Linked DNA regions of Prochlorococcus marinus XMU1408. The main gene of each other region encodes a partner of the protein of the gene in region 2 in a complex. Links are inferred from orthologs where the notes say so. Each region holds a gene or a part of one and is shown on either strand. Other genes may lie near its edges.

What was found. The genes of interacting proteins can lie anywhere in the genome.
Region 1: the proteins of mfd (region 2) and uvrA are in contact, whole or in part, in a crystal structure (PDB 4DFC), measured with the Escherichia coli proteins. The link is inferred for Prochlorococcus marinus XMU1408 from one-to-one orthologs.

The regions. Positions count from the first base shown.
Region 1 is NZ_QJUE01000007.1:97,470-101,005, forward strand. It holds uvrA (excinuclease ABC subunit UvrA), read right to left. Parts: upstream 3,150-3,536; coding sequence 201-3,149; downstream 1-200. Other genes in the region: DNJ73_RS09600 (HAD family hydrolase), read right to left, coding at 1-10; recN (DNA repair protein RecN), read right to left, coding at 3,194-3,536. UniProt on the Escherichia coli protein: The UvrABC repair system catalyzes the recognition and processing of DNA lesions. UvrA is an ATPase and a DNA-binding protein. A damage recognition complex composed of 2 UvrA and 2 UvrB subunits scans DNA for abnormalities.
Region 2 is NZ_QJUE01000002.1:682,834-692,154, forward strand. The notes cover bases 2,787-6,892. They hold mfd (transcription-repair coupling factor), read left to right. Parts: upstream 2,787-3,185; coding sequence 3,186-6,692; downstream 6,693-6,892. Other genes in these bases: DNJ73_RS05120 (hypothetical protein), read left to right, coding at 2,787-3,117; DNJ73_RS09825 (hypothetical protein), read left to right, coding at 6,802-6,892. In the rest of the region: DNJ73_RS05105 (TldD/PmbA family protein), read left to right, coding at 1-638; fmt (methionyl-tRNA formyltransferase), read left to right, coding at 635-1,645; DNJ73_RS05115 (TerC family protein), read right to left, coding at 1,642-2,364; more of DNJ73_RS05120, read left to right, coding at 2,449-2,786; more of DNJ73_RS09825, read left to right, coding at 6,893-6,969; DNJ73_RS05130 (TlpA family protein disulfide reductase), read right to left, coding at 6,978-7,286; DNJ73_RS05135 (class I SAM-dependent methyltransferase), read right to left, coding at 7,340-7,990; DNJ73_RS05140 (DUF4335 domain-containing protein), read right to left, coding at 8,149-8,757; DNJ73_RS05145 (DUF3038 domain-containing protein), read right to left, coding at 8,767-9,321. UniProt on the Escherichia coli protein: Couples transcription and DNA repair by recognizing RNA polymerase (RNAP) stalled at DNA lesions. Mediates ATP-dependent release of RNAP and its truncated transcript from the DNA, and recruitment of nucleotide excision repair machinery to the damaged site.

The DNA.
Region 1 (3,536 bases), on a different replicon or contig from region 2:
TTAATCCCAAGCAAAGCCTCTAGATAAAGTTGGAAGATAAATAATTCATTTTTTATTCCACAAACATAAAGAAAGCATAATATTTTTTTTTAAAAAATAATTAAAACTATAAGTGTAGACTATTACTTGATTTTTTTGATCTTAATTATTTAAAATAACAAAGCTCAATGATTAACGTAAAGGAATATATCAAAAAATATTTAGGTTTTTTTGGGAGGATGAAGTTCCAAAACTTTTTTTAGATAATTACCTGTGTGACTATTTGAATCAGATGCAACCTCTTCAGGAGTTCCCATAGCAATGATGTCACCGCCTTTGTTACCTCCCTCGGGACCCATATCAATGATCCAGTCCGAGCATCTAATGACATCCAAATTATGCTCAATGACAATAATTGAGTTTCCCTTATCCACCAATCTTTGGATAACATCCATTAATTTATGAACATCATAAAAACTTAAACCAGTTGTAGGCTCATCAATTAAATAAAGAGTTTTACCAGTAGCCCTTCTGGATAATTCAGTAGCAAGTTTCACTCTTTGAGCTTCACCACCAGACAATGTTGGAGCAGGTTGACCGAGTTTAATGTAACCAAGACCAACGTCTAAAAGTGTTCTTAATCTATCTGCAGCTTGTGGTATTGCAGAAAAAACATCCACAGCTTGTTCAACAGTCATTTCTAATACATCAGAAATAGAATAATTTTTATATTTAACTTGTAGTGTCTCTCGATTAAAACGAGCTCCTTTGCAGACATCACATTGAACATAAACATCTGGTAGAAAATTCATCTCTATTACATTTACACCTTGACCACGACAAGCCTCGCATCTTCCACCCTTTACATTGAAGCTAAATTGACCTGCTTGATATCCTCTCGCTTTTGCTTCAACAGAAGTTGCAAATATTTGACGTATAGGATCAAATGCACCTGTATAAGTAGCTGTATTAGAGCGTGGAGTTCTACCAATTGGTGATTGATCAATCACAATAACTTTATCAATTGATTTTATACCTTTGAGTTCTTTTAGACCTTTTGGAAAAGGAACTTTTAACCCTAAGGAATGATTTAAAGCAGGATGCAGTAATTCATTAACTAAAGTACTTTTGCCGCTTCCACTAACTCCAGTTACAGCAACTAATCTACCTAAAGGAAAATCTACAGAAATATTTTTTAAATTATTTTTATCACAATCAATCAAGCGTAATTTTCTTTGTACAGAATCTCTACGATGAGTAGGAGTTGGAATAGCTGAACGTCCACTAAGGTAAGCACCAGTTAAGGATTCTTTAGCAGTCAACAAATTATTGAGAGATCCTTCAGCGATAATTTCACCTCCATGCACACCAGCTCCAGGGCCTATATCAACTAAATGATCAGCAGCTCGTATAGTATCTTCATCGTGTTCAACCACAACAAGAGTATTGCCCAGATCACGTAATTTTTTTAATGTAGACAATAATCTATCATTATCTCTTTGATGTAAACCTATACTAGGTTCGTCTAATACATATAGTACTCCTGTTAAACCAGCACCTATTTGAGTAGCCAATCGTATTCTTTGAGCCTCTCCTCCAGATAAAGTCATTGCAGGTCTATCTAAAGTTAAATAATCAAGTCCAACATCCAAAAGAAATTTAAGACGTAATCGAATCTCTTTTAAGACTAATTCTCCTATCTTTTTCTGTTTATTAGATAGTAATTGTTCTGATTTTTTAGACTTCTCAAGACCCATTAATTCTTCTACATTCTCAAGTGTTTTGGAAACACTTGAGGAAGTAAGATCAGTAATCGAATAAGGACCAAGTTTTACAGCAAGAGCTTCAGAACGTAATCTTTTACCGTGACAAGTTGCACAAGGTACTAGCTCAAGATATTTTTCTAATTTTTGACGAACAGCTTCACCATTTGCGTCCTGTAACTGTCTTTCTAAAATTGGTAAAATACCTTCAAAAGGACGTTTAAATCCAGAGTCTTGTTTATATCTACTATCAACTTTTATTAAAATTGGTTCTTTACTACCGTTTAACAAAATATTAATTTGATCTTCTTTTAAATCTTTCCAAGGAGTTTTTATCTCAAACCCAAATGCCTCACCGACCGAAAATAATAATGAAAAATAATATGAATTATCTTTATCACTCCATGGTGCAACTGCAGCATAAACTGGTAAAGATGGATCAGGTATAACTCTCTCACAAGTAAATTTTTTCAAATGACCTAGTCCATGACAATCAGGACAGGCACCGTATGGACTATTAAATGAAAATAATCTTGGAGATAATTCTTCAATAACTGCACCATGAACTGGGCAGGCAAAATTTTCAGAAAATAATCTTTCTCGCTCTATATGTTTAGGAAGTTCTTCATTTTTTTTGGGAACTGCTTCAACTATTGCTAAACCATCACCCCTTTTTAAAGTAGTACTTAATGAATCAGTTAATCTCTCTTCAATTCCCTCCCTTGCAATTAATCTATCAACAACCACCTCTATGGAATGTAATTGATTTTTATCTAATTCAATATTATCTGCTAGTTCTCTAACTTCTTTATTAATTCTAACTCTGACAAATCCCTCTGCAGCAAGTCCAGACAATAATTTTGAATGTGTCCCTTTCTTGCCTCTAACAACTGGAGCAAGCAATTGGTAACGAGTCCCTTCTGGAAGAGTCTTTATTTGATCAACCATCTCATCTATCGTTTGAGGCTTTATTGGCCTAGAACATTCAGGACAATGAGGTTCTCCAGCTCTTCCAAAAAGCAAACGAAAATAATCTTGAATTTCAGTAACTGTTCCAACTGTTGAACGAGGATTATGACTTGTTGATTTTTGGTCAATAGAAATTGCTGGTGATAAGCCTTCAATTGAATCAACATCAGGTTTATCAACCTGACCTAAAAATTGTCTTGCATATGCAGACAAACTTTCAACATAGCGCCTTTGTCCTTCAGCAAAAATGGTGTCAAATGCTAGAGAACTTTTACCACTTCCGCTAACGCCTGTAAAAACTACTAATTTATTTCTTGGAATTGATAAATCAACATTTTTTAAATTATGCTGTCTTGCACCACGAATTGTTATGACTTCTTCATTAGAAGAATCAATATTTAATGACTTTTTTTTTGAATTAGATTCAGAGCTTCCCATTAGGGAAAATTATTAATAGTTAATTGTATAAAAAAATATGCTCATCATGCAGCTTTGTGTTCCAGCAAACTCGCCGCATAAGCATTTGCTTCTACAATTTCTCCTCCTGCCAATAATGCTAATTCCTTCTGTCTATCTGCTATTTCCTTCAAATTAGTAAGCTTAGAAACTGTTTTACCAGCGATTACAATCTTTTTAAAAGCAAAATGATTATCAGCAAATGCTGCAATTAAAGGTTGATGAGTCACACAAAAAACTTGTCGATGACAAGACAATTGATTAAGCAAATTAGCAACATAACTACTTACTGAACCACTGACCCCAGAATCAATTTCATCAAAAATCAAAAGATTCGTTTGATCAAATGAAGCAAATATGGCTTTTATA
Region 2 (9,321 bases):
TTCAATTGATAAATGCATTTAGTTCAATGTTTAATGCTCGTTCAATTATAGATGGATTAAGCTTAATGAACGAAGAATCCTTAGGTACACTAGTAGCAGTAAAGAATCTGAACATAAGCGACGAAGGATTACATCCAGAGAATGTTGGGGCATTCAGTTTTGATGGAGAAGGTACTCCTACACAAAATATTAATTTGATAAAATCAGGTGTTTTGCTTAATTTGATTCATTCTGAAGCAACAGCTAGAAAGTTTGGAGTTAATCCTACCGGCCATGCAGGACTTGGAGCCAAAGTCTCTGTTTCTCCAGATTGGCTAGTTGTTAGCAAGTCTGATAATGAAATTGATAAAGATGAAACTTTAAGTGTAAAAACAACATTAAAAGAATATATTTTAATAGATGAATTATCTGCACTTCACTCCGGAGTAAAAGCAAGCCAAGGCTCATTTTCCTTGCCATTCGATGGATGGATTGTTAAAGATGGCAAGAAGACATCCATAGAAGCTGCAACAGTTGCTGGAGATATATTAAAAGTACTTAAAAATATAATTAAAATTGAGAATGAACAGATTGTTACTCATCAAGGGATAAGCCCACATATCTGGGTTGATAACATATCTATTACTGGAGAAGCGTGAAAATAATTTTTTGGGGAACACCAAAATATGCAGCGGATAATTTATTAACTTTAATTAGTTCTGGTCACGAAGTAACTGCTGTAGTAACTCAACCTGATAGAAAACGAGGAAGAGGAAAAAATATGTCTCCATCACCAGTGAAAAAAGTGGCAGAAGAATATGACATTCCTGTATTTACAACTAAATCAATCAGAAATGATCAAATCACAAAAGATAAAATCATTAATTTGAATGCAGATGTTTATGTAGTTGTGGCCTTTGGTCAAATTCTTCCAATAGAGATATTAAAAAGGCCCAAACTTGGCTGCTGGAATAGTCACGCATCCTTACTACCAGAATGGAGAGGAGCTGCTCCGATCCAGTGGAGCATAATTAATGATGACTCAAAGACTGGAGTTTGCATTATGGCTATGGAATCAGGACTAGATACAGGTCCGGTTATTGCAAAAGAATCAACAGAAATTGATGATAAAGATAATCTCGAGATACTTACAAATAGATTATCTAAAATGTCTTCAGAGTTGATAATTAAATCTCTAAGTAAGATTAAGCTTACCACTGGATTAAATGAAATTGATAGATTAAAAAAATTAAATGCAATTGAACAATCAAAACTTACAGGTATTCCAAGTTATGCAAGGCAAATCGTAAAAGAGGATTACTTAATTGATTGGAATCATACATCAAGAAAAATTTTTAAAAAGATTCAAGGACTATTTCCAAACGCATATACTATATTTAACGGTAAAAGAATTAAGATTTTTAAAGCCTGTATAATAATTAATTATGAAGATTATATGGATAGTGAATTAATTGAAAAAATATCAAAAAAGAAATATAAAACAGGTGAGATAATAATGATAAAAAAAGAAAGTGGAATCTTTATAATGTCTAATGATTATCCTCTAATAATAAAAGAAGGACAATTAGAGGGTAAAAATAAAACTGATTCTTATACCTTATCAATTCAATGTAATTTAAAAATAAAAAATTGCTTTGGAATTTAAACTTCCCCAAAATCATTCACTTTACTTGAAAAACCCCAAAGAAAAACGCAAAGCATAATTAAAAAGAATAGATACTCTGGAATAAAAATATTATATAAAATTAATTGTAAAATTAATTTTATACCAATTAGTGCAACAGCTATATATCCAGCTTTCTCTAAATTTATATATATTTCAAGCCATTTAATGAATAATCCGGATGTAAATCTTAGGGCAATTACACCGATAATTGCTCCAGTAATTACTAAAAGAAATTGATCGCTTATTGCAACTGCAGCAGTAATGCTATCAATTGAAAATGCTAAATCTGTTAAAGATAATAGTAAAATAACATTAAATAATGAAAAATTCTTTTTCAAATCACTCTTATCTTTATTTTCAGAGTGAGTTTCTTTATTGATATTAATAAATTTAGAAATAGAAAGTGAGATCAAATAAAGTCCACCAGCGAGCTTGAATGGCCAAAAATTTAAAAAGAATTGTGCTGTAAGAATTACAACAATTCTAAGTAGTAAAGCAATTAATATTCCAATATTTAAAGCTTTTTTTTGTTGATCAAGATTATTTAGATTTTTTGTAATGGATGCAAGTGCTACTGCATTATCAGCAGACAAAACAAGCTCAAGTGAAACAATCACAGGTAAAAGAGGAGCTAGCTCGACCCACCTGTCAATTCCATCAAGTAACGGAGTTAAGGATCTAAGAGATGCTGAATCCATTAAATTTAAAAAAAAGTGCTATGTTTTGAAGTGACTGATATATGTTAACTCTAATAATTATAATTAGGGTCACTTAAAAAAGTTATGAGAATTGAATCTGAACTATGCCATTTATCGGAAGACAAGGCCATCGTTAAGGTAAGTGGATGGGAGAATGAAAAAAATATAGGAAGTGCACTGGGAGAAGGCTCAACTGTAGAACTGGCAGAAGATAAAGCAATATCAAGATTAAAAGATAGGGTTAGCCTTAGTACTAAAAATAAAGATATTACTAATATAAATAAAAGTAAGGATAGAAATATTTCAAATACAAATAATAGCGAATTATCTAATAATCAAATAACTATTAATCAGAATCAAAACCAAGAACCAAAAGATTGGAGCACCGACTTGGCTGCAATAGATCAAGAAATAAAAAGATTAAGGTGGTCTCGAGAAGATGAAATAAAATATCTACAAAACGAACTGGGATATAATAATAGAAATAAAATTACTAAATATGATGAGCTACAAAATTATTTATCTAAATTAAAAATAATTAAGAATAATAATTCATCTACATCAAAAATAATAAGCTCAGATAATCTAATTGATGAATCTGAAATTATACTTAAGCAATTATCATGGGATCACAAAAAAGGAAGAGAATTCTTACAAAGAGAATTTAATGTGTCGACAAGGAAAGAACTGAATGAACAACAATTAATATCATTTGTTTCTAAGCTGAAATCAATTAAAAATAAACTTATTTGAAAACAATACTTCACCAGAAGACATTATCAATGTTAAACTTATAAATAATTAAAATATATAAACAAATAGTGTCACTTGAGTCAATTGCAAAAAAAATTGAAAAACATCCTTTAACGAATGAATTATTAGACAGGTCAAATAGAAGTGAAAGATTAATATTAACTGGTGCATCGCGTACAGCTAAGGCATTAATTACTACATCATTAGCCAAGAAAGTTAGTAATAAACTTCTAATAATTGTTCCAACTTTAGAAGAAGCAACAAGGTGGTTTCCATTAATTAAAGATTGTGGATGGTCTAAAACATGTTTATATCCAACTAGTGAGGTATCTCCATATGACTCTGTTAAGATAACATCAGAAATAATATGGGGTCAATTACAAGTTCTTAGCGATATATTAGAGTTAAATGATGATGATGATATAGCTATAATTGCCACTGAGAGATCACTACAACCTCATTTACCACCAATCGAATATCTAAAGTCTAAATGTATTAAATTAAAAGTAGGAGATGAAATTAATTTAGAATCTCTATCGTTAAAATTAAGTGAATGTGGTTATCAAAAAACAAATAACATAGATCAAGAAGGTACTTGGACCCGACGTGGAGATATTCTTGATATTTATCCAGTAAGTAGTGAACTTCCAATTAGATTAGAATTATTTGGTGACCAATTAGAGAAAATCAAAGAATTTGATCCACTTTCTCAAAGATCTTTAGACAAAATTGATAATGTATGTATTACTCCAACTGGATTTGATCCTATTATTCTTGACAGGCTTTTATCAATTAAAAATAAAGATATAAATAATATATTCTCTGAGCAAGAATATGATGAAATAACTAATTCAAAAACATTGTCTTCGGCAAAGAAATATCTAGGATTAGCATTTGAAAATCCGTCTTCCTTATTAAATTATTTAGATACTAATACCTTTATTGTAGTAGAAGAAAGAAATCAATCTATTTCTCACAGTAATGCTTGGAATAAAATTGTTAGTGAAAGTTTTGAAGAATCACTTAAATTACATAAAACCAAAGAATTTAAAAATATCAGATATGAACCAAATCTTCATAAAGATACGAAAACTCTTTTTGATAAACTAAATCTATATAAAGGTTTAGATACTTCTGATTTTGAAAACTATAGTTCGCAAAATAATATATTTAATCTTTCAAGTAAAACTCATAATTGGCTTCCTAATCAATACGGTAAAATCAGTTCAAATGTAAGGGAATATATTAATCAAAAATATTCAGTATGGATTATCTCGGCACAACCTACACGAGCCAAGTCACTATTAGATGAGCATGATTGTATTGCAAAATTTATCCCTGATAGTGATGATTTAAATGGTATAAAAAGCATTATAGATGACAATCTGCCAGTAGCTATTAAAAACAAGAATGATGGTGAAATAGAAGGGTTTCTTTTACAACCATGGAAAATAGCGTTGATTACCGATAAAGAATTTTTTGGTCAAATCAATATTACAACAACAGGTTATGTAAGAAGAAGAAAGCAAGCCATTAGTAAAAAGATCGACCCAAATAAAATGAAACCTGGTGATTATGTTGTTCATAGAAATCATGGAATAGGATTATTTCAAAAAATAGAAAAATTAAATATTAATGGTGAATCTCGTGATTATCTAGTAATAAAATATAGTGATGGAAAATTAAGTGTTGCAGCAGATCAATTAGGTAGTTTAGGCAGATATAGAAACTCAAATTCAAAGATACCCATAATAAACAAATTAGGAGGTAAAAACTGGAATAGAATTAAGGATAAAGCCAAAAAATCTGTTAAGAAAGTAGCTATAGATTTAATTAAGTTATATGCACAGAGATCTAAAGAGAAAGGATACAAATTTCCACATGATGGCCCCTGGCAAATAGAATTAGAAAATTCTTTTCCTTACGATTTAACCCCAGATCAAGCTAAAGCAACTAAACAGGTTAAATCAGATATGGAAAGTGATAAACCAATGGATAGATTAGTATGTGGAGATGTTGGCTTTGGTAAAACTGAAGTTGCAATAAGAGCAATATTTAAAGCTATTACTTCAGGCAAACAAATAGCTTTTTTAGCTCCAACCACAGTATTATCCCAACAACATTGGAGAACTATCTCTGATAGATTTGCACCATATCCAATTAAGGTTTCACTACTTAATAGATTTAAAACAAATAGCGAAAGAAAAGATATATTAAGTGGACTTAAAGAAGGAATAATTGATGCAGTTATTGGTACCCATCAACTTTTAAATAAAAATTTATCTTATAAGGATTTAGGGCTTTTAGTAATAGACGAAGAACAACGTTTTGGTGTTAATCAGAAAGAAAAAATCAAGGAATTAAAAAAAAGTGTTGATGTATTAACACTATCAGCTACACCAATACCACGAACTTTGTATATGAGTCTTTCTGGTGTTCGCGAAATGAGTTTAATAACTACACCACCGCCATTAAGAAGACCGATTAAAACACATTTAGCTCCACTCGATAATGAAATTATAAGAAGTGCAATTTCTCAAGAAATAGATAGAGGTGGACAGATTTTTTATATTGTTCCTCGCATAAAAGGTATAGAAGATGTAGCAGAAAAATTAAACATGATGATTCCAAATGTGAAATTACTTATTGCTCATGGTCAAATGGAGGAGGGTGTTCTAGAGAATGCAATGTTAGCTTTTAATGCTGGAGAGGCAGACATTTTACTCTGCACAACTATTGTTGAAAGTGGATTAGATATACCTAGAGTAAATACTATCTTAATTGAAGATTCTCACAAGTTTGGTTTATCTCAACTTTATCAATTAAGAGGAAGAGTCGGTAGAAGTGGGGTCCAAGCTCACGCATGGCTTTTTTATCCAAACAACGAAAAATTAAATGATGCCTCTAGGCAAAGATTAAAGGCTATTCAAGAATTCACCGACTTAGGTAGTGGTTATCAATTAGCAATGCGGGATATGGAAATCCGAGGAGTAGGAAATATTTTAGGAATTGAACAAAGCGGACAAATGGAAACAATAGGATTTGATTTATATATGGAACTATTGCAAGAAACTATTGCTGAGATTCAAGGACAAGACATACCATCTGTGGAAGACACTCAAATTGATTTACCAGTTACAGCCTTTATACCTGGTGATTGGATTACGGATCCAGATGAAAAAATAAATGCTTATAGACTTGCCACACAATGTGAAAGTAATGATGCTTTAGTTCAATTTGCTAGCAACTTAGTCGATAGATATGGAACATTACCTAAGGCGGTTGAGTCATTAATTGAAGTAATGAAGTTAAAAATAATCGCTAAAAAATGTGGTTTTTCAAGAATTAAGTTGAGCAAACCGAATATAGAGCTTGAAACGATAATGGATGAGCCAGCTTTTAAGTTATTACGAAAAGGTTTACCGAGCCATCTTCATGGCAGGTTTATATATAAGAAAGGTGATATGTATTCAACGGTAATTATTAGAGGTCTTGGTATTTTGGATAGCGATAAACTTCTAGATCAATTAATAGAATGGTTATCGACAATGAATTCTGAAATAAATAATCAATAAACGAAATTACAAATGAAGAATAAGAACACATGGCAATTTATCAATTGGTTGCTTGGTAAACCTCAAAAATAAATACTTGCTATAGTCTCCAAAATTTGGATTTTTTCAATTGGGAGAAGTAATAGAAATCAGCACAAACCAATATGGCCTAAGTTTATTTAGCGGATTTGTAAGTCTGTTAGCTCTAGGTGTATATACTCTATTAACCGTAGATACAGGGAATGATGATGATGACTCAGATTCAGGAAGTGGAGGTTTAATGCAACCTGTAAATTAATTAGCCCTTTAATCAGGTAATAATTTTGAAAGTCGCTCTCTATAATCACCTTTAGATATTCCCCCTTTCAGCTCACCGATAATTTCAAATTCCCCCTCAGGGTCGTTTACTAATAAATATGTTGGCCATCCCATCCCTTCTTTAGTGGGGTATTGCGTTAATAGTATTGGGCGATATTTTCTATAAACCAAAGTATCCTGAAGCTTCACACTAATAAATTCAAGACCTAATTCATTCGCAACTTTAGAATCAAAGAAGCTCATCCGGTGACAAGTGCCACAATCTTCAGAACTAAATTTAATTAGAGAATAGGTCATAAAAAAATAAAGTTATACACATATCCTAAATAAACAAATAAATAAAAACAACTTCAGTTGTTAGACTTATTGTTTCTAGCAACAACTGAGAAAAATGGATCACTCTCTGCATTATAAAAACCAAATAGCTTATTTACATATGTTTTTTCATTTAATACCTTTTCAATGTTCCATCCATTAGCATTTAGTACACTTTTTACATATTCGATTCTTTCCTCTTCTGATGAATTACACCAAATATTTGGAGCTTTTGACCAGAATGCACGATTAGTAAATGAAATAATTAATAAAGAGTGTGATTTAATAATTCTAGATAATTCTAGTGAAACTTTCTCTGGGTATTGAAGATATTGCCAACCAGCAACAATTAAACCTATATCAACTGATGAATCATCTAGAGGAATATTTTGTGATTGATTAAAATTTTGAACCCAAAAACAATCAAGTCTCTTATTAGCACTTAACTCGGATTTATTCATACCATGCCCGATGACTTTTTTAAATCTAATGTTGTATGGCAAATGACTAACCCAGCTACTCATTAAATCTAGAATAATATCTTCATTAGAGAGATATTCTGAATACAATTTTGTGAGCCTATTCCTAAATGGCTCACTAAGATGATGGACATATCTAGGATGTTGATAAAATATTTGATCATTATTAATATCCATTTTCATTCTATCAATACTTGAAAGTTGCATCTTAAAAAAATATTTTAATATATTTTATATGGTTATTGTCGGATATGAGAAATTCTATGAACTATAAAGTTATTAAAAAAATGTTTAGATTAACTATATATATTAGTAAATTTAATAAATTAAAATTACTAATAATGAATCGAATATATATTTAAGTCTTAGTTAATCTGTTCTGTTAAGCTAGATGAACTTTTTCTACCTTGCTCTGGTTCATAATTATTATTAATTGGAATCAATAGTAAAAGTGAACTACTTAATGTAAATATAATAAAAGCATATAATAAATTAAAGTTCTTCTTTACTTTGTTGGAATTATTTATGATAAACCTTTTCGTAAAAGGTCTATCAATATATATATCCCATTTAATACTCAATCTAGAATCAAATCTTAAAAGATCAAGGCATTGAGTAAGATCCGACAATTCTGAGTCATCTAAAAAAATTTCTAATGGCTTAACACCTTTTCTTGTACTTTTAAGTAATAGTTTATGGTTATTGCCACTAGGTGAAATTGAAACAATATTCTTTTCAGATACAAAAGTTTTTCGAATTCCAGAAATATAAGAACGGGAATATTGAAGAACAACTTGCATCAAGTTATCAAGATGAACTTTTTCTCCTTCCAATAAAGGTGAGCCAATAATTTTTAATGACCACGAAGATAAAATACCAATTGTAGTTGTTGAATCTCCATTAGAAACATCTGGCATACCAGAAATTTCTAACGAAGAAGAGTTCTGAGCAAATTTATAAGATAAATTAATCATTTATATAAACTAAGTTTGATAATACAAAGAAGCTTTTAAACGATCAGCTCCACCCTTTCCACATGATAGGGAGAGAATCAATAATAACTCTCTAAAAAATGTATTATTTTCATCACTCAAAAGTGATACAACATAACTTCTTTGCAAATTCATCCTTTCCCTAATAAGTGACTTAAGACGATTGCTAAACAAAAACCAACGTTCTTTATTCAGTGTCTCAGATTCTTTCGAAGAAAGAAGTTGTCTAATCAAGGGATAAAGATTATCAGCCATAGAAGAAATAAGTTTAACGAGCGAATCAATCTGATCAGTAGAAAGTGATGAAAATGCATAAGATTTTCTTAATGGGTTAGAACATCTTATTTTCCAGAATTCTACTCGACTGGAAAATTCATCTGATAATCCTATATTTTTTGCTTTCAAGAATAGAGTATCAGCGGCATTAATCTGTAGTGTTTCTATTACTAAAAACAAAAAATCAAGTTTTTTTGGCGTATCACTAGCTATTTCGCAATTTAAATAAGTAGTATCATCTACACGATTTACTAGAGAAGATTTTTTATT